DNA from 3 places in the Dietzia sp. 179-F 9C3 NHS genome. Region 3 is predicted to be linked to each of the others. Evidence: riboswitches for the same ligand, from Rfam matches in the RefSeq annotation. Region 3 holds a riboswitch; each other region holds the start of a gene.

Region 1 (5,676 bases), on a different contig from region 3:
GCCTCCCACGCAGAGGGTGATGAGGGCGCGCTTGCCGCCGGTGCGCTCGAGCTCGTCGAGCACGGTGCCGGTGATCATCGCGCCGGTGGCGCCGAGCGGGTGGCCCATGGCGATCGCGCCGCCGTTGACGTTGAGCTTCTCGTCCGGGATGTTCATGTCCTTCTGGAAGCGCAGCACGACGGAGGCGAAGGCCTCGTTGATCTCCCACAGGTCGATGTCGTCCGGGGTGAGGCCGGCGATCTCGAGCGCCTTCTTGGAGGCGGGGGTGGGGCCGGTGAGCATGATCGTGGTGTCCGCGCCGGAGGTGGCGGCGGCCACGACCCGGGCGCGCGGCGTCATGTTCATGTCCTTGCCGGCCTGCTCGGAGCCCACCACGACGAGCGCGGCGCCGTCGACGATGCCCGAGGAGTTGCCGCCGTGGTGGACGTGGTCGATCTTCTCCACGTGGTGGTACTTCTGCAGCGCCACGGCGTCGAAGCCGCCCATGTCGCCGACCATGGCGAACGACGGCTTGAGGCCGGCGAGCGTCTCGACGGTGGTGCCGGGGCGCATGTGCTCGTCGCGGTCCAGCACGGTGAGGCCGTTGATGTCCTTGACCGGCACGACCGAGTTGGCGAAGCGACCCTCGTCCCAGGCCCGGGCGGCCAGGCGCTGCGAGCGCTCGGCGTAGCGGTCCACGTCCTCGCGGGTGAAGCCCTCGAGGGTGGCGATGAGGTCGGCGCCGATGCCCTGGGGAGAGAAGTAGGTGTCGTAGTTGGTGGCCGGGTCCAGCGCCCAGGCGCCGCCGTCGGTACCCATCGGGACACGCGACATCGACTCGACGCCACCGGCGAGCACGACCTCGTCCCAGCCGGAACGGATCTTCTGCGCGGCCATGTTGATGGTGGTGAGGCCGGAGGCGCAGAAGCGGTTGATCTGCACGCCCGCGACGGTGTCGGGCATCTTGGCGGCCAGCGCGGCGATGCGCGGCAGGTCCATGCCCTGGTCGCCGAGCGGGGTGACGATCCCGTAGATGATGTCCGAGATCCGGTTCTCGTCGAGGTCGGGGAACCGACGCCGCATCTCCTCGATGAGTCCGACGACGAGGTCGATCGGCTTGACGCCGTGAAGAGCCCCGCCGGGCTTGCCCTTCCCGCGCGGGGTCCGGATGGCGTCGTAGATGAATGCCTCGGTCATGGGTGGTCCACGGCCTTTCTCTGGGCGGAACTGCTGTCCTGGTCCGAAATGAACGTGTTCCGGGACAGATTACGTGGTCACACCTCGCCCGGTCGGAGCACGGTCCGCTTCAGCCGCCGCGAGACCCTCGCACCCCACGGCACGGCCAGCCGTGCCGCACCGAGCAGCGCCTCGTCCCGCAGCACGTCGTGTGCCGGGCCGCGGGTCAGGTGGCCCGCGGTGAGCACCGCCACCTCCCGCGCCCAGGCCCAGGCCAGGTCGACGTCGTGGGTGGCCATGACCACCGCCGTCCCGGCCGCGCGCACCGCCTCCAGTGCCGCCAGCAGGTCGTCGCACGCCACCGGATCCAACCCTGCGGTGGGCTCGTCGAGCAGCAGGACCCGGGGCCGCATGGCCAGGGCGCCGGCGATCGCGACGCGTTTGCGCTGACCGAAGGACAGGTGGTGCGGGACGCGGTCGGCGAGGTCGGCGATCGCCAGGGCCGCCAACGCCTCGGCGACGCGCCGCTCGACCTCGGCGCGGTCCAGGCCGAGGTTCACCGGCCCAAAGGAGACGTCGGCCCGCACGGTGGCGGCGAAGAGCTGGTCGTCGGGCTCCTGGAGGACGAGCTGCACGGACTCGCGCAGGCGGGTGCGGTCGGCGCGGCGGTCCCGGACGCGCTCGCCGTCGAGCTCGAGCGTCCCGCCGTCGAGCCGGTTCAGCCCCACGAGTAGACGCAGGAGGGTGGTCTTGCCGCTGCCGTTGCCGCCCAGCAGCGCGAGGCGCTCCCCCGGCGCCACCTCGAGGCCGGCGCCGTCGAGCACGGTGTGCCGGTGGCCGCCGGTGGAGTCGAGGCAGCGGTGCGCGAACCGGGCGTCGCGCAGGGCGAGGACGGGCGGCCGGACCGTGTCGCGCGGGGCCGTCACGCCGCCATCCCCACCGCGACCACGGCGCCCACCACCACGGTGATGACGACGAGGCGGGCGGCCGAGACCGGCCGGGCCGGCGCGAGGACCGCCGTCTCGCCCCGTTCGGCGCGGAGCGCCATGGCGTCGTCGATCGCCCGGGCCCGGCTCAGTGCCAGCACGAAGACGGTCGCGAACTGCGTCCCCACGGACGTGATCGCCGCGCGGGCCGTGCGGTGCCCCAGCCGCAGGTCGTGGGCCTGCCGCAGGGTCCGGGTGGTGCCCACGAGAATCCCGACGAGCCGGTAGGTGGTGTCCACGACGTGTGCGAGTGGGGCCGGCAGGCCAGCCCGCCGGCCCGCGGCGAGGAGGTCGGCGGCGGGCGTGGTGCAGGCCAGGGTGACGGTGGCGGCAGTGGCCGCGATCGCCCGGCTCACCGCGCGCCACGCCGCGTCGACCCCGGTGGGGTCCACGACGAGCCGCCCGCCGACCAAATCCCACACGAGCGGGCCCACGCCCAGTGCGAGGAACACCGCCGGCGCGAGCAGCGCCGGCAGGTAGACCCGGGCCGGGACGCGGGCCAGCACGAGCCCGCACACGCAGCAGACCGCTAGGATCGCCGCGTGCCCCACCGGTGGCGGCACGAGCAGTGCCGCCACCAGCAGGCCGCCGAAGAGCAGGAGCTTCTCGGCGACGGGGCGGTCCGACCAACGGTTGTGGGCGGCAGCCAGTTCGAGGGGGTTCACCTAGACGGCGGCGGTGCCCGACGCGGCGGGCTGCACCCGCTGCCGGCTGCGGGTGCGCAGGACGCCGAGCCCGTAGCCGACGATCCCGCCGCCGATGCCGGCCTGGAGGGCGAACACACCCGATTCGACCTCGCCCGGCAGTTCGGGCAGCAGGGGCTCGAACCAGGGCTCGTAGTCGGGCGCGACCTCGGTGATCGTGTCCTCAGCCTGGCCGTCGGCCCCCTCGAACTCCCCGCCGCGGCTCGCGCCGTAGACCAGGGACAGCGCGGCGATCGCCACGGCGACGGCGACGAGTCCCACGAGGACCCATGCCCCGGCGTGCCGACGCCCGCCGGTGGTGGTGCTCCCGCTCATCGCACGGCCTCCTTCTTCTCGGCGTTGGTCGTCGGGGCGTCGTCGATGGCCGGGGCGGCCGCGCCCTCGAGCCGCGCTCGTCGGAAGAACCCGAGCAGGTCGAGCTCACGCGCGGCGATACGCAGCAGGACGCTGACGATCACCACCACGATGAGCGCTTCGACGATCGCGAGCGGGATCTGGGTGAGCGCGAAGACGGCGAGGAACTCGCCCATCGAGTGCCACATCCCGTGCTCGGCGCTGGGGAACGCGAGCGCGAGCTGGGCGCTGGTGACGAGGTAGGTGACCAGGTCCGCGAGGAACGCGGCCACGAACACCGCTCCGAGCAGCGGCACGGCGACGCGCCGGCACGCCACGAACGCGGCGTAGGCGATCCACGGCCCGGCCACGCCCATGGAGAAGACGTTGGCGCCGAGCGTCGTGAGGCCGCCGTGGGCGAGCAGCAGCGCCTGGAAGAGCAGGACGACCGTCGCCACAAAGGCCATGACCGGGGGCCGGAAGACGATCGTCCCGAGTCCGGTGCCGGTGGGGTGTGAGCTCGAGCCCGTCACCGACGGCAGTTTGACGGCGGACATGACGAACGTGAACGCCCCGGCCGCGCCGAGCAGGACGCCGGCCTCCGGGGTCTGCCGGACCGTTCTGACGACCTCGCGTGCGCCGTGGATCACGAACGGCGCCGCGACGGCCGTCCATGCCGCGGCGTGGACCGCGGGGAGGAAACCCTCTGCGATATGCATGTGTGGTGGAACCTTTCTGCCCGTCACCTCGCGGGCACTCGCGGTGGCGGCCACGGCCGGTCTCCTGACTCACGGTTCCCCGGACCACCCGCGTGGGGTGGGCCGGATCGCCGCCCGTCCGCCTTCCCACCCGCACACGAGGCGCGAGCAGTGGCACAGTGGACTGGCGACATCATCCGTTCACAGTGGCGAGGGCCGCCCCGGACTCACACCGGGTTCCCGAACACCGCAGCTGAGCAGATCGTAACCCGCCGCAGGCACGCGCACACCATCGGAGCGAGGACACCACGTTGACCACCACCCAGCCCGTCTCCCCCGCCCTCGCCGCGCTGGCCGAGGAGTGCGGCGTCTCCACCGGATACGAGGACGGCCAGGGGATATGGCACGACGCCTCCGCGGAGACACTTCGCGCCGTCCTCGCGGCGATGGGGGTCGAGACGGCGCCCGGGGCCGGCGGGCCGGGGGGTGACGACGACGAGGCCGTCGCCGCGGCGGGTGGGCCCGCCGCCGACGCGGCCGACCGGGCCTCGCTCGAGCGGGTCCGCCTGCGCCCGTGGCGGCGGGTCCTGCCGCCCACCGTCGTCGCGCGCGAGGGCTGGAGCCCGCGCGTGCGCGTCCACGTCCCGGACGGGGCCTCGCTGACGGTCGAGGTGATCCCCGAGGGCGGCGGTCCCGCCCGCCACGTGCCACAGCTCGACCTGTGGGTGGAGCCCCGGGACGTCGACGGGCTGCGCACGGGGTGCGCGACGGTCGAGATCCCCGGTGATCTGCCTCCGGGCTGGCACCGTGTCGTCGCCGTCGTCGACGGCCGCGACCCCCGTGACGACGCCGGCGACGCGGCCCCCGCCCGCACCGCGCGCCACCCCGACGAGGGCACCGTCGCGGACCCGGGTTCGGCGGTGGCGACGCTGCTCGTCTCCCCGCGGACGATCCCCGTGCCCGTCGGCCTCGAGGAACGGCCGGCCGTGGGCGTGGCGGCGCAGCTCTACCAGGTGCGGTCGGAACGATCTTGGGGGGTGGGCGACCTGTCCGACCTCGCCGACCTGGCCGACTTCTCCGCCCGCGACCTCGGCGCCGACTTCGTCCTGGTCAACCCGATGCACGCGGCGGAGCCGTACCCGCCGCTCGAGCCGTCGCCGTATCTGCCCACGACCCGCCGGTTCGCCTCGCCGCTCTACCTGCGGCCCGAGGAGATCGACGAGTACGCCTACCTGCCCGCCGCCGACCGCGCTCGCGTCGAGGAGCTGGCCGCCCTCGCGCGGCGGGGCAACGAGGCCGACACGATCGACCGCGACGCAGCATGGACCGCCAAGCTCGAGGCGCTGCGCCTGGTGGCGACGGCGGAGCCGACCGGACGCCGCGCGGCCCGGTTCGCCGCGTTCCTCGCCGAGGAGGGCGAGGGCCTGCGCCGTTTCGCCACCTGGTGTGCGATCGCTGCCGAGCACGGCCCCCATTGGTCGGTGTGGCCGGAGGACCTGCGCGACCCCGAGTCCCCCGCCGTCGCCCGGTATGCCGCCGAGAACGCGGGCGAGGTGCGGTTCCACGAGTGGCTCCAGTGGGTCGTGGCCGAGCAGCGGGCCCACGCCCAGCGGGACGCCCTCGCGGCCGGTATGCGTCTCGGGGTGCTGCACGACCTCGCCGTCGGGGTCCATCCGAGCGGCGCCGACGCGTGGGCCCTCGACCGGTCGCTGGCCCGTGGGGTGTCCGTGGGGGCGCCGCCGGACATGTACAACCAGCGGGGGCAGGACTGGTCCCAGCCGCCGCTGCGGCCGGACGCGC
Region 2 (5,676 bases), on a different contig from region 3:
CCCCCTGATCTCGAGCGTGCGGGTGCCGTCGTCGCGGGCCGTCACCTCGCCACGGACCCGGAAGACCGAACGCAGCAGGTCGGCGTCGAGGATCTCCTCGGGCGCGCCGGCCGCCACGAGCCGGCCCTCCGAGAGCACCGCCATCGCATCGCAGTACTCGACGGCCAGCCGCAGGTCGTGGACGGTGAGCAGCACGGCGAGACCGTCCTGCGCCAGTGTCCGGAGCAGGTCGAGTACGGAGAGCTGCTGGTGCAGGTCGAGGTGGTTGGTGGGCTCGTCGAGCATCAGGATCCGCGGCTCCTGGGCGAGCGCGCGGGCGATGGAGACCCGCTGGCGCTGCCCACCGGAGAGCGTGAGTACATCACGGTCGGCGAGGTCGGCGAGCCCGACCTGGGAGAGGACGGTGTCGACGACGTCGACGTCGTCCGCGCCGAAGGACTCGAACAGGCCACGCTGCACGGTGCGCCCGAGGCGGACCGATTCGCGGACGGTGATCCCGCCGAGGGTGGCCGGCTCCTGGGTGCTCACGCCGACGGTGCGGGCGAGGCTGCGTCGGCGTAGACGGCGGATGTCGGTGTCGTCCACCTCGACCACTCCGGCCGCCGCGGGCAGCGCGCGGTAGCAGGTGCGTAGGAGCGTCGTCTTGCCGCTGCCGTTCGGTCCCACCAGTGCCGTGACCCGGCCCGGGACCACCTGCAGGTCGACGCCGTCCAGGACGAGGTGGCCGCCGAGGCGTGCCGCTACGGATGTCGCGGAGAGGTGACTCATGGGGTCTCCTGTCGGTGGCGACGCCACAGCATCGCCACGAAGAGCGGGCCGCCGACGATGCCCGTGACGACACCGACGGGCAGCTCGGAGTCGGGGCTGACGGAGCGCGCGGCGATGTCGGCCAGGACGAGCGCGAGCGCGCCGAGGACCGCGGCGGTGGGCAACAGGCGCGCGGCGGTGCGTCCGGTGAGGTATCCGGCGAGGTGGGGAACGAGGAGTCCGATGAATCCGATGGTGCCGGACACCGCGACCGCGCCCGCCGTGAGCAACGAGACCGTGAGCAACAGGAGCACGCGGAACCGGGGGACGTTCATCCCCATCGCCGTGGCCCCGTCGTCGCCGGTGAGGAGCAGGTCGAGGCGCCGCGAGGCGAGCATGACGGCGGTGCCCGTGACGGCGAGGACCACCATCGGGACCGCGACCATCCGCCACGAGGCGTCCCCGAATCCGCCGGCGAGCCACCGCATCACGGTGCCCAGCTGGTGGACGTCTCCCAGGACGAGCAGCGTGAAGGTGATGAGGGCGGAGAAGACCATCGTCATGGCCGCGCCCACGAGGACGATCGCCGTGGGGTCGTGCGCTCGGCGGGCGACCAGCACGGTCCCGACCAGGGGGAGGAGGGCGCCGAGGAACGCGGCGGCGGGAAGGGTGAAGAGGCCGAGGGTGCCCGCGCCGAGGCCGAAGACGGTGAGGACGACGACGCCGAAGCCCGCCCCCGAGGACACCCCGAGCAGGTACGGGTCGGCCAGCGGGTTACGGGTCACCGCCTGGGCGACGCCGCCGGCGAGCGCCAACGACGCACCGACGGCGGCCGCGGTGAGCACGCGTGGCAGGCGGGACTCGAGGACGATCGCCGCTCGGGCCTCCGACCACCACGGGGCGAACGCGCCGGGGGCGATGCGGTGGGCGACGATCGCGGCCACGTCGCCGACCGGGATGGAGATCGTGCCGAGTGCGACCCCGCCGGCCAGCGCACAGGCGAGGGCGACGAGGAGCGGCAGGAGGAGCGCCCGCAGACGGCGGCGTCCGGGTGGGGCGCTGGTCGCGAGCCGGGCCATCCGGTCAGTCCTCGACGGCGTCGGGGTGCAGGGCCGCGGCGATCGTCTCCACCGACGTGACCATGCGTGAGCTCTCGAAGAAGTCCGCGAGCGGGACCGTGACGATCCGGCCTTCGCGGATCGCCGGCGTGGTCGCCATGATCGGCTGTGCCTCGAGATGGCGGATCTTGTCCTCGGCGCTCGTCTTGCCGTAGTCCAGCACGACCACGGCCTCGGGCGCACGCTCGCCGATCACCTCCCAACTGGTGGCGAGGTAGGGGCGGTCGCCCTCCGGGAAGACGTTGGCCGCGCCCGCGTACCGGCCGATGAGGTGGCCGATGCCGACTCCGCCGATGGTGACGGGTTCGGCCTCGCCGCCGTCGTAGAAGAACGTGGGCACGTCTGCGACGCCGGCCGCGTCGAGCTTCTCGCGGACCGCGTCGAGGCCGTTGGTGATCCGCTCGGTGAGCTGCACCGCACCCTCCTCGACGGCGAGGATCCGTCCGAGTTGTGCGAAGTCGTTCTCCAGGAGCGCGATATCGGAGAAGCCCTCGCCGCAGTACTCGGAGAAGAGGAACGTGGGGATCCCGGCGGCGGCGAGCGCGTCGCGACTGCGGCCCTCCTTCTCGTCGAAGGCGCTGCGCATGCCGCCCACGACGAGGTCCGGCTCGAGGTCACGGATCTGTTCGGCGGTCGGGTACTCCTCGGCGAGCGAGGGGATCGCGTGGAACCGGTCCGCGACCTCGGGGAGCACGTCCGTGCTCTCGCCGTAGCCCATTCCGACGATCCGGTCTCCGGCACCCATCTGGATGAGGGTCTCCGTGACGTGGTCGTTCATCGACACGATGCGCTGCGGCGGGGTGTCGTAGGTCGTCTCGCGGTCGCAGTTCGTGATGGTGACGGGCTCGGCGAACGGCTCGGCCGCCGCGGCCGTGTTCCCGGGCTCCCCGCGGGAACAGCCGGTGACGGCGAGGACGACGGCGGTGGTGACGGCGACGGCGGCGGTGCGCCGGCGGCGGGTCGGGCTCGGCTGGGGCAGGCTTCGGCGGGACATGCGGACCTCGGTTCCTCTGGCGGGTCCGGCGGGCCGGGACCCGTCGGCGCCGAGGTGCACGGGTGCACCACATGGCCTGCGGGGCTCCGGATCGCAGACCACGGCGATGGGTGGAGCCGCGGACGTCCGGGCAGGCGATCGGGCTCGCCACCTGTCGAGGGGTGGCACACCGTTGCGGGTCAGCGCCGGACTCTCACCGGACTTCCCCTGCCATGGATGTCAGCAGTGTGTCCGCTCAGTATGGACCAGTGCCCGGCCCGCGGGCGCACCGGGTCCCCGACGAGGACGCGGTGGACCCGGCCCGCAGCCCGGCACCTACACGATCGGCGACTCCACCGCCGGATCTGCTACCCCTGAGGGGGTCGCCGAAGCAGCAGTGGAGTCGCCGATGTCGGGAGGGGCGGGCGGGTACGCCGTGGGGCGGCGACCGCGCGCGTCAGATCAGAACGCGGCCTCGTCCATCTCCATGAGCTCGGTGCCGAGGCCGGCCACGATGCCGCGGGTCGCCGTGAGGAGCGGCAGCTCGTTGTGGGCGAACCACTTGGCGGCCTCGACCTTGCCGGTGTAGAAGGCCTTGTCGTCGCCGGTCGCGGAGTCGAGCTTGCCCAGGGCGATCTCGGCGCCCTCGAGCAGGCGCCAGCCCATCATGAGGTCGCCGAAGCCCATGAGCAGGCGCACGGAGGCCAGGCCGATGATGTAGAGGCGCTTGGGGTCCTCCTGTGCGGCCATGAGGTGCTCGAAGCAGCCGCCGATCATGGCCTCGACGTCGGCCAGCGCGGTGGTGAGCAGCTCGCGCTCGGCGGCCAGCTCGGGCCGGGCGTCGGCGGACTCGAGGAACTTCTTGATCTGTGCCGACACGTGACCGACGGCGGTGCCGCGGTCGCGGGCGATCTTGCGGAAGAAGAAGTCCTGCGCCTGGATCGCGGTGGTTCCCTCGTAGAGCGAGTCGATCTTGGCGTCGCGGATGTACTGCTCGATGGGGTAGTCCTGCAGGAAGCCGGAGCCGCCGAGGGTCTGGAGCGACTCGGTGAGCAGCTCGTAGGCGCGCTCGGAGCCGACGCCCTTGACGATGGGCAGCAGGAGGTCGTTGACGCGGTGGGCGAGCTCGCCGTCGGCGCCGGAGACGCGCTGGGCGATGGTCACGTCCTGGTGCGCGGTGGTGTACAGGTACACCGAGCGCAGGCCCTCGGCGAACGCCTTCTGGCGCATGAGCGCGCGGCGGACGTCGGGGTGGTGGGTGATGGTGACGCGCGGGGCGTTCTTGTCCGCCATCTCGGCCATGTCGCCGCCCTGGACGCGCTCCTTGGCGTACTCGAGGGCGTTGAGGTAGCCGGTGGACAGGGTGGAGATGGCCTTGGTCCCGACCATCATGCGGGCGTGCTCGATCACGTCGAACATCTGGCGGATGCCCTGGTTGAGCTCGTCGCCGCCCACCATCCAGCCCTTGGCGGGGACGCCGTGGCCGCCGAAGGTGACCTCACACGTGGCGGAGACCTTGAGGCCCATCTTGTGCTCGACACCGGTGACGAAGACGCCGTTGCGCTCGCCGATCGTGTCGGTATCGAAGTCCCAGTGGAACTTGGGGACGAAGAACAGGGACAGGCCCTTGGTGCCCGGGCCGGCGCCCTCGGGGCGGGCCAGGACCAGGTGGAAGATGTTCTCGAAGAGGTCGTCGGAGTCGCCCGAGGTGATGAAGCGCTTGACGCCCTCGATGTGCCACGAGCCGTCGTCCTGCTTGATGGCCTTGGTGACGCCGGCGCCGACGTCGGAGCCGGCGTCCGGCTCGGTGAGCACCATGGTGGCACCCCAGCCGCGCTCGGCGCAGGTGGCGGCCCACTTCTTCTGCTCCTCGGTGCCGTTCTCGTACATCACGGCGGCGAAGGCCGGGCCGGCCGAGTACATGTAGGCGGCCGGGTTGGCGCCGAGCATCATCTCGCCCACGGCCCAGGTCAGGGCGCGGGGAGCGGGCATACCACCGAGATCCTCGGGCAGGCCCATGTACACGTAGCCGGCCTCGTACCAGGCGCGGAAGGACTTCTTGAAGTCCTCGGGGATCGAGACGGAGTGGGTCTCCGGGTCGAACACCGGCGGGTTGCGGTCCGCGGAGGCGAAGGATTCGGCCACGGGACCCTCGGTGAGGGTCGCGGCCTCGGCGAGGATGCCCTTGGCGGTGTCGGTGTCCATGTCGCCAAACTCGCCGGCGTCGAGCGCCTCGTCGATCCCGAGGACCTCGAACATGTTGAACTCGAGGTCGCGGACGTTGCTCTTGTAGTGACCCATGACGGTGCTTCTCCATTCGGAGTGTGATGGCGTTGTCGTGAATGCGGCCGGTTGAGGGGTCCGGGGGCGTTGGGCGCAGCGGAACCTACTCGCCGGTAACAACGACGATGCTAATGCCTTTCTGGCCATCCGTCCAAGGTGAGGAAGTGCTCTGATTTGCATGGACGCCGCCTGCCCGCACAGGGAGACGGTGATGCCGGTCGCGCGTCCCATGGTGACCGGATCCGGGGGCCGGAGCGGGCCGGGTCGGGCAGAATCGGTGCATGGCAGAGATCCAGCTGCGGATTCCCGGGCCCTCGTCGCTCGTCCGGGCCGCGTTCCGGGTGGTCGAGTGGGAGCTCGAGGTGGTGCGGCTCGTCGGCTCGCTGCCGGCGCGCGTGGTGGGGCTGCTGGAGAGCGTCGACGACATCATGGAGCGGGTCGAGGCGCTGCTCGACGACGCCGAGCGCACCGTCAACGCGATCGACGGGATCGTCGCCTCCGCCGCGGAGACGGTCGACGGGGTCCGGGCCACGGTGCAGCGGGCGAACGAGGTGG
Region 3 (5,676 bases):
CCTCGACACCACCGGCGATCTCCGGCAGCTCACCGAGATGCTGCTCCAGCTCGTCGAAGTTCACCTGCTGGATGCCGATGACGACGCACTCGCCCGGTTCGTCACCGCGGCGGCCCGGTGCGGCCCACCGCCGCGTTACGGAAGCCGGCCGTTCGCCGGGCACCGCCCGAGGAGGGTCCCGTGACCACCCCCGGACCGATCGAGCGCGAGCACGCGATCAACTGGAACGACATCCCCGACCCGGTGGACAAGACGGTGTGGGACCGGCTCACCACCAACTTCTGGCTCCCGGAGAAGGTGCCGGTGGCCAACGATCTGCCGTCGTGGGGCCAGCTGGACGAGGTGCACCGCGAGCTCACGATCCGTGTCTTCACCGGCCTGACCCTCCTGGACACCGTCCAGGCCACGGTGGGGGCGGTGAGCATGATGGCGGACGCGGCCACTCCCCACGAGGAGGCGGTGTTCACCAATCTGGCGTTCATGGAGTCGGTGCACGCCAAGAGCTACTCGACCATCTTCTCCACTCTGTGTTCCACCCCGGAGATCGAGGCCGCCTTCGCGTGGTCGCTGGAGAACGAGCTCCTCCAGAACAAGGCGCGGATCATCGCCGCCCACTATCGGGAGGAGGATCCGTACCACAAGAAGATCGCCTCCGTCCTGCTGGAGTCGTTCCTGTTCTACTCGGGGTTCTTCCTGCCGTTGCGGTTCGCCTCACGCGGGATCCTCACCAACACGGCGGACATCATCCGGCTCATCATCCGGGACGAGGCGGTACACGGCTACTACATCGGGTACAAGCTGCAACAGATGCAGAGGGGGCTGACCGCCGCCGAGCGCCGGCAGCACGAGGAGTTCGCGCGCGCACTGCTCGACGACCTCTACCGCAACGAGCTCGATTACACCGCCTCTCTCTACGACCCGGTGGGCTGGACCGCGGACGTCATCCCGTTCCTGCGGTACAACGCCAACAAGGCGATGGCGAACATGGGTCTGGAGCCCACCTTCGACGCCGCGGACAGCCGACCCGACCCCGCCGTTCTCGCGGCGATGGACCCGGGGGCGGGGGAGACCCACGACTTCTTCTCGGGCTCGGGCAGTGCCTATGTGATCGGCCGGAAGGAACAGACGTCCGACGACGACTGGGCGTGGTAGCCCCCTCGCGGGGGTGGCGGACCAGACCCTGGCCGCTCGGGCTAGGCTCGGGCGGTCCAACGGGGGACGACGACCACGGGTGAAAGTCCGGTGAGATTCCGGCGCGGTCCCGCCACTGTGAACGACATGATCGTCGTGAGCCAGGGAGCCCTGTCGTCCCCAATCCCTGATCCTGGGGCGCGAGACCCCCGGAGAGGCTCACATCATGAAGACCGTTCTGCTCCGTCGTGCCGGCTCCGCGGCCGTGGTCGTGTCGCTCTGCCTCGTCGCCGCCTGCGGCTCGCCGGTCGAGGACATCACGGCGGCCGGAGACACTTCCGTCGAATACACCGACGTGAACAACTGTGGGGTCACCACCGAATACTCGACCGTCCCCGAGCGGGCGGTCTCTCTGACCTCCAACGCGACCGAGACGATGCTGGAGTTGGGGCTCGAGGACCGGATGGCGGGGACCGCTTACATGCGTGGCCGGGAGATCGCCCCCGCCTACACCGATCAGTACGCGATGGTCCCCGTCCTGTCGAGCGAACAACCCACCAGGGAGCAGTTGCTGGCGGTCGATCCCGACTTCGTCTACTCGGGGTACCCGGACGGCTTCGGTGAGAGGACCGGGCACACCCGCGATCAACTCGCCGAACTGGGTATCGACAGACACCTCAACCCGGAAGGGTGCGCGACCGAGCCGGTGTCCGTCGAGAACATCTTCGCCGAGATCGGCACCATCGGTGGGATCTTCGGCGTGTCTGACAGGGCCGAGGAATCGATCGCGGCGCTGCGGGCGCGGCTTGACGAGGTGCGTGCCGCCGTCCGCGACAAGGAGCCGATCCGCGTCTTTCTCTACGCCTCGGGTACGGACAAGGCGCAGACGACCGGCGGGAACAGCATGGCGACACGACTCATCGAGGCCGCCGGTGGTGAGAACGTCTTCGCCGATGTGCCGGAGCGGTGGATGAGTGTGTCGTGGGAGCAAGTGGCGGAAAGGCGGCCCGATGTGATCCTCGTCCGTGAGGAGGGCACCACCCCGCAGTACCGGTCGCCGTCGGTGGCGAAGAAGATCCGGGATCTCGAATCGGTGCCGGCGATCGCCGGCACCCCCGCGATGACGGCCGGTGCGTTTTCCACCATCACGCTCTCGCAGCTGCAACCGGGTCCGTTCTCGATCGATGGCGTCGAGCACCTCGCGGAGCAGTTCCACGGCGTCGCGACGCGATGATCGGGCGCGGGACTCGTGTGAACGCCGCTGTGGTGGTCGGGGCGGCGATCGCGACGCTGGTCGCGTTGATGATCGTCGGCGTGATGGCGGGTTCGGTGGCGGTCGATGTGGGCACGACCGTCCGGATTCTCGGGCACCGGATCTTCGGCCCGAGGGTGGTGACACCGGACTGGACGCGGGCCCAGGACCTCATCATCGCCGACACGCGGCTGCCCAGGGTTCTGCTCGCGGCGGTGGTCGGCGCCGCACTGTCCCTGGTGGGCACGATGATCCAGGCGGTCGTCCGCAACCCGCTGGCCGGCCCGGGCATCCTGGGGGTGTCCGCCGGGGCGTCAACCGGCGCGGTGGTCGCGTTGCGGTACGGGTCGGTCGAGGGGTGGGGGCCGGCTGTGCTCCCGCTCGCAGCCTTCACCGGCGCCCTCCTGGCTATCGTCACCGTGGTGGGGGTCTCTCGCGGGGCCGGTGCCATGGACCCGGTTCGACTCGTCCTGTCGGGGGTCGCGATCTCGGCGGTCCTCAGTGCGGTGACCTCGCTGCTCGTCCTCACCGCCCCCGATCCGAGTCTGGCAGGCCAGGTGCTGCAGTGGACGCTCGGCGGATTCGGTGGTGCCCGGTGGGGCACCCTGGTGATCCCCGTCGCGGCGCTGGCCGTGGGGGTGATCCTGGTGACCCCGCTGGCACGGAATCTCAACGTCCTGTTGACGGGGGACGAGTCGGCGACGGCGCTCGGCGTGAACGTGCCGCGGCTCCGGGTGATCCTGGTGATACTGTCCGCGATCCTCACCGGCGTGATGGTCGCGGTGAGCGGGGTTATCGGCTTCCTCGGACTCATGGTTCCGCACATGAGCCGCCTCCTCGTAGGCGGCGATCACCGTCGTGTCCTGCCCGTCGCGTTGCTGATCGGGGCGTCGTTCGCTGTCGGCACGGACATGGTGGCCCGCACCGCGGCGCCGCCGGTCGAGATCCCGGTGGGCATCGTCACCGCGCTCGTCGGAGGCCCGTACTTCGTGTGGTTGCTGCGGCGCACGGGTCGGTGGTCGTGATGCTTGTCTTTGACGACGTGTGTGTGCGGACTGCGGAGCGCGTACTGCTTGACGGCGTGTGCCTCGAGGTGGCGGAGAACGAGATCGTCGGCTTGGTGGGTCCCAACGGGTGCGGCAAGTCGACCCTGTTGAGAACGGCGTACCGGGTCCGCCGTCCCGACCGGGGCTCGGTGACGTTGCAGGGCAGGGACGTGTGGCGCGAGCCGGTGTCTTTCGTCGGACGACACATCGGGGTGGTGGCTCAGGCGTTCGCCCTGGACTTCCCGCTTACGGTGGCGGAGGTCGTGATGTTGGGACTCGCGGCGGCCAAGGGGCTGTTCGAGGGGGACGACGAGGAGGACCACGCCCGTGTCCTCGAGTGTCTCCGAGAGGTGGACATGACGGATCGAATCCGCGACGAGTTCGCGACACTCTCGGGCGGAGAGCGGCAACGAACGCTCATCGCCCAGGCGCTGGTGGGAGACCCGGAAATGCTGTTGCTCGATGAGCCGACCAACCACCTGGACCTGCACTACCAGGTGGACCTCATGCGACTGGTGAGACGTCGGGGGGTGACGACGCTGGTCGCATTGCATGATCTGGACCTGGCGGGCCGGTACTGTGACCGGATCGCGATGATGGCGGGCGGCACGATCCGTGCGGTGGGCACGCCCCGCGAGGTCCTCTGTCCGGAGCTGCTCTCGGAGGTCTACGACGTCGACGCGATGGTGCTCGATCACCCGGTCGACGGCTCACCGATGGTGGTTCTCCGATGAGGCGGATGGGTGTGCTCACGCATGTCAGTGGGCACGAGTCGGCACGCCACGTCTACGACCGGACGATCCGGCTGGCGCAGGCCGCCGAGTCGGCCGGTGTCGAGTCCTTCTGGGTGGCCCAGCACCGGTTCGGTGCGCAACGGGGGCATCTGCCCTCGCCGCTCGTCCTCCTCGGCGCGATCGCGCGAGAGACCGGTCGCATCCGTCTGGGAACGGCGTCGATCGCCGCGCCACTGGAGGATCCGCGTCGGTTGGCCGAGGACGTGGCCGTCGTCGACACCCTGTCCGGTGGCCGGATGGAACTGGGCCTGGGGAGCGGGTCGGACCCCGCCGCGTCCGCGCTCTGGGGACTCGACCACGACCGGCGTCACCGGCGCATGTGGGAGGTGGTGGACGAGCTACGGCGACTGTTCGATTCCGGAGACCCGGACGCCGGCACCCGGTTGGTGCCCCCCGTCCCGGGCGTCCCCTCGAGAATGTGGGTCACCGCGGGAAGCGCGGAATCGGTGGCCGCGGCGGCAGAGCGGGGCATCGGGCTCATCGCCGGCCGTGGCAGGGTCGGCGCCGAGGGGCCCGCCGGTGAGGACCGGCGGGCCGCGGGCCTCGTGGACGACTACCGGGCGGCCGGCGGCGTGCGGGTCGCGATCTCGCGACCGGTCATCGCTACGACCGACCCGACGGCTGTGGTGGCCGCGGTCAACCGCCGCGCTCGTGAGGACGGGTCCGATGCGAGCGGGATCGCCATCGGGACCCCGACCGAGATGCGTCAGCGCTTCGACACCGATCCCGGCGTGATGCGCGCCGATCTCGTGCTGATCCACACCCGCCCGGTCGAGATCCCGCTGGCCGTGGAGATGGAGAGTATCCGGCTGCTGGCCGAGGAGGTGGCCGCGCGGCGGTGAGCCCGCGGGCCCCTACCGCGGGCCGCCCTCACCCGATCACCAGGAGCAGATCGCCCCCCTCGACCTGGCGGGGTCCCGGTACCAGAACCCGGTGGACCGCCCCCGCCACAGGGGCGCTGATCGCCGCCTCCATCTTCATGGCCTCGATCGTGCCCACGCGCTCTCCGGCCGCGACCGTGTCCCCCTCGGCCACCTCGAGGGTGACCACACCCCCGAAGGGGGCGGCGACCTGGCCCGGATCCGTGCGGTCGGCCTTCTCCGCGACCGGTGCCGACGATTCGACCGATCGGTCCCGCACGAGGACCGGACGGATCTGCCCGTTGACGACGAGGACGACCGACCGCATGCCCTTGTCGTCGGGCTCCCCGATCGCCTCGAGCCGGATGAGGACCTCCACCCCGTCCTCCAGGGCGACCCGATGCTCCTCACCCTGCCGCAGCCCGTAGAAGAACTGGTTCGCGGAGAGGTGGGAGGTGTCGCCGTAGCGGCGCCGGTGCTCGGCGAACTCGGCCGCGGGGCCGGGGAAGAGCAGGCGGTTGAGTGCGTCTCGCCGGGCTGGGCCGGGGCCGGTGAGGGCGGGGGCGTCCCCGGCGGGGACCTCGTCGACCTCG

What was found. Region 3 has a riboswitch for cobalamin ahead of ACH0BZ_RS10735 (ABC transporter substrate-binding protein). Riboswitches for the same ligand answer to the same signal wherever they lie in the genome.
Region 1: linked by a shared signal. The riboswitch ahead of ACH0BZ_RS13440 (energy-coupling factor ABC transporter permease) and the one ahead of ACH0BZ_RS10735 (ABC transporter substrate-binding protein) in region 3 are both predicted to bind cobalamin.
Region 2: linked by a shared signal. The riboswitch ahead of ACH0BZ_RS06180 (ABC transporter substrate-binding protein) and the one ahead of ACH0BZ_RS10735 (ABC transporter substrate-binding protein) in region 3 are both predicted to bind cobalamin.

The regions. Positions count from the first base shown of each region.
Region 1 is NZ_JBIQES010000012.1:1,000-6,675, reverse strand. Features, by position in the region: gene ACH0BZ_RS13460 (acetyl-CoA C-acetyltransferase) at 1-1,176, opposite strand, end outside; gene ACH0BZ_RS13455 (energy-coupling factor ABC transporter ATP-binding protein) at 1,254-2,081, opposite strand; gene cbiQ (cobalt ECF transporter T component CbiQ) at 2,078-2,806, opposite strand; gene ACH0BZ_RS13445 (energy-coupling factor ABC transporter substrate-binding protein) at 2,807-3,160, opposite strand; gene ACH0BZ_RS13440 (energy-coupling factor ABC transporter permease) at 3,157-3,897, opposite strand; cobalamin riboswitch at 3,934-4,143, opposite strand; gene malQ (4-alpha-glucanotransferase) at 4,188-5,676, shown strand, end outside.
Region 2 is NZ_JBIQES010000003.1:334,290-339,965, forward strand. Features, by position in the region: gene ACH0BZ_RS06170 (ABC transporter ATP-binding protein) at 1-768, opposite strand, end outside; gene ACH0BZ_RS06175 (FecCD family ABC transporter permease) at 765-1,826, opposite strand; gene ACH0BZ_RS06180 (ABC transporter substrate-binding protein) at 1,831-2,859, opposite strand; cobalamin riboswitch at 2,971-3,113, opposite strand; gene ACH0BZ_RS06185 (acyl-CoA dehydrogenase) at 3,301-5,139, opposite strand; gene ACH0BZ_RS06190 (methyl-accepting chemotaxis protein) at 5,403-5,676, shown strand, end outside.
Region 3 is NZ_JBIQES010000007.1:197,307-202,982, reverse strand. Features, by position in the region: gene ACH0BZ_RS10745 (hypothetical protein) at 1-184, shown strand, start outside; gene nrdF (class 1b ribonucleoside-diphosphate reductase subunit beta) at 181-1,152, shown strand; cobalamin riboswitch at 1,203-1,325, shown strand; gene ACH0BZ_RS10735 (ABC transporter substrate-binding protein) at 1,358-2,365, shown strand; gene ACH0BZ_RS10730 (FecCD family ABC transporter permease) at 2,383-3,408, shown strand; gene ACH0BZ_RS10725 (ABC transporter ATP-binding protein) at 3,408-4,163, shown strand; gene ACH0BZ_RS10720 (LLM class flavin-dependent oxidoreductase) at 4,169-5,065, shown strand; gene ACH0BZ_RS10715 (pyruvate carboxylase) at 5,094-5,676, opposite strand, start outside.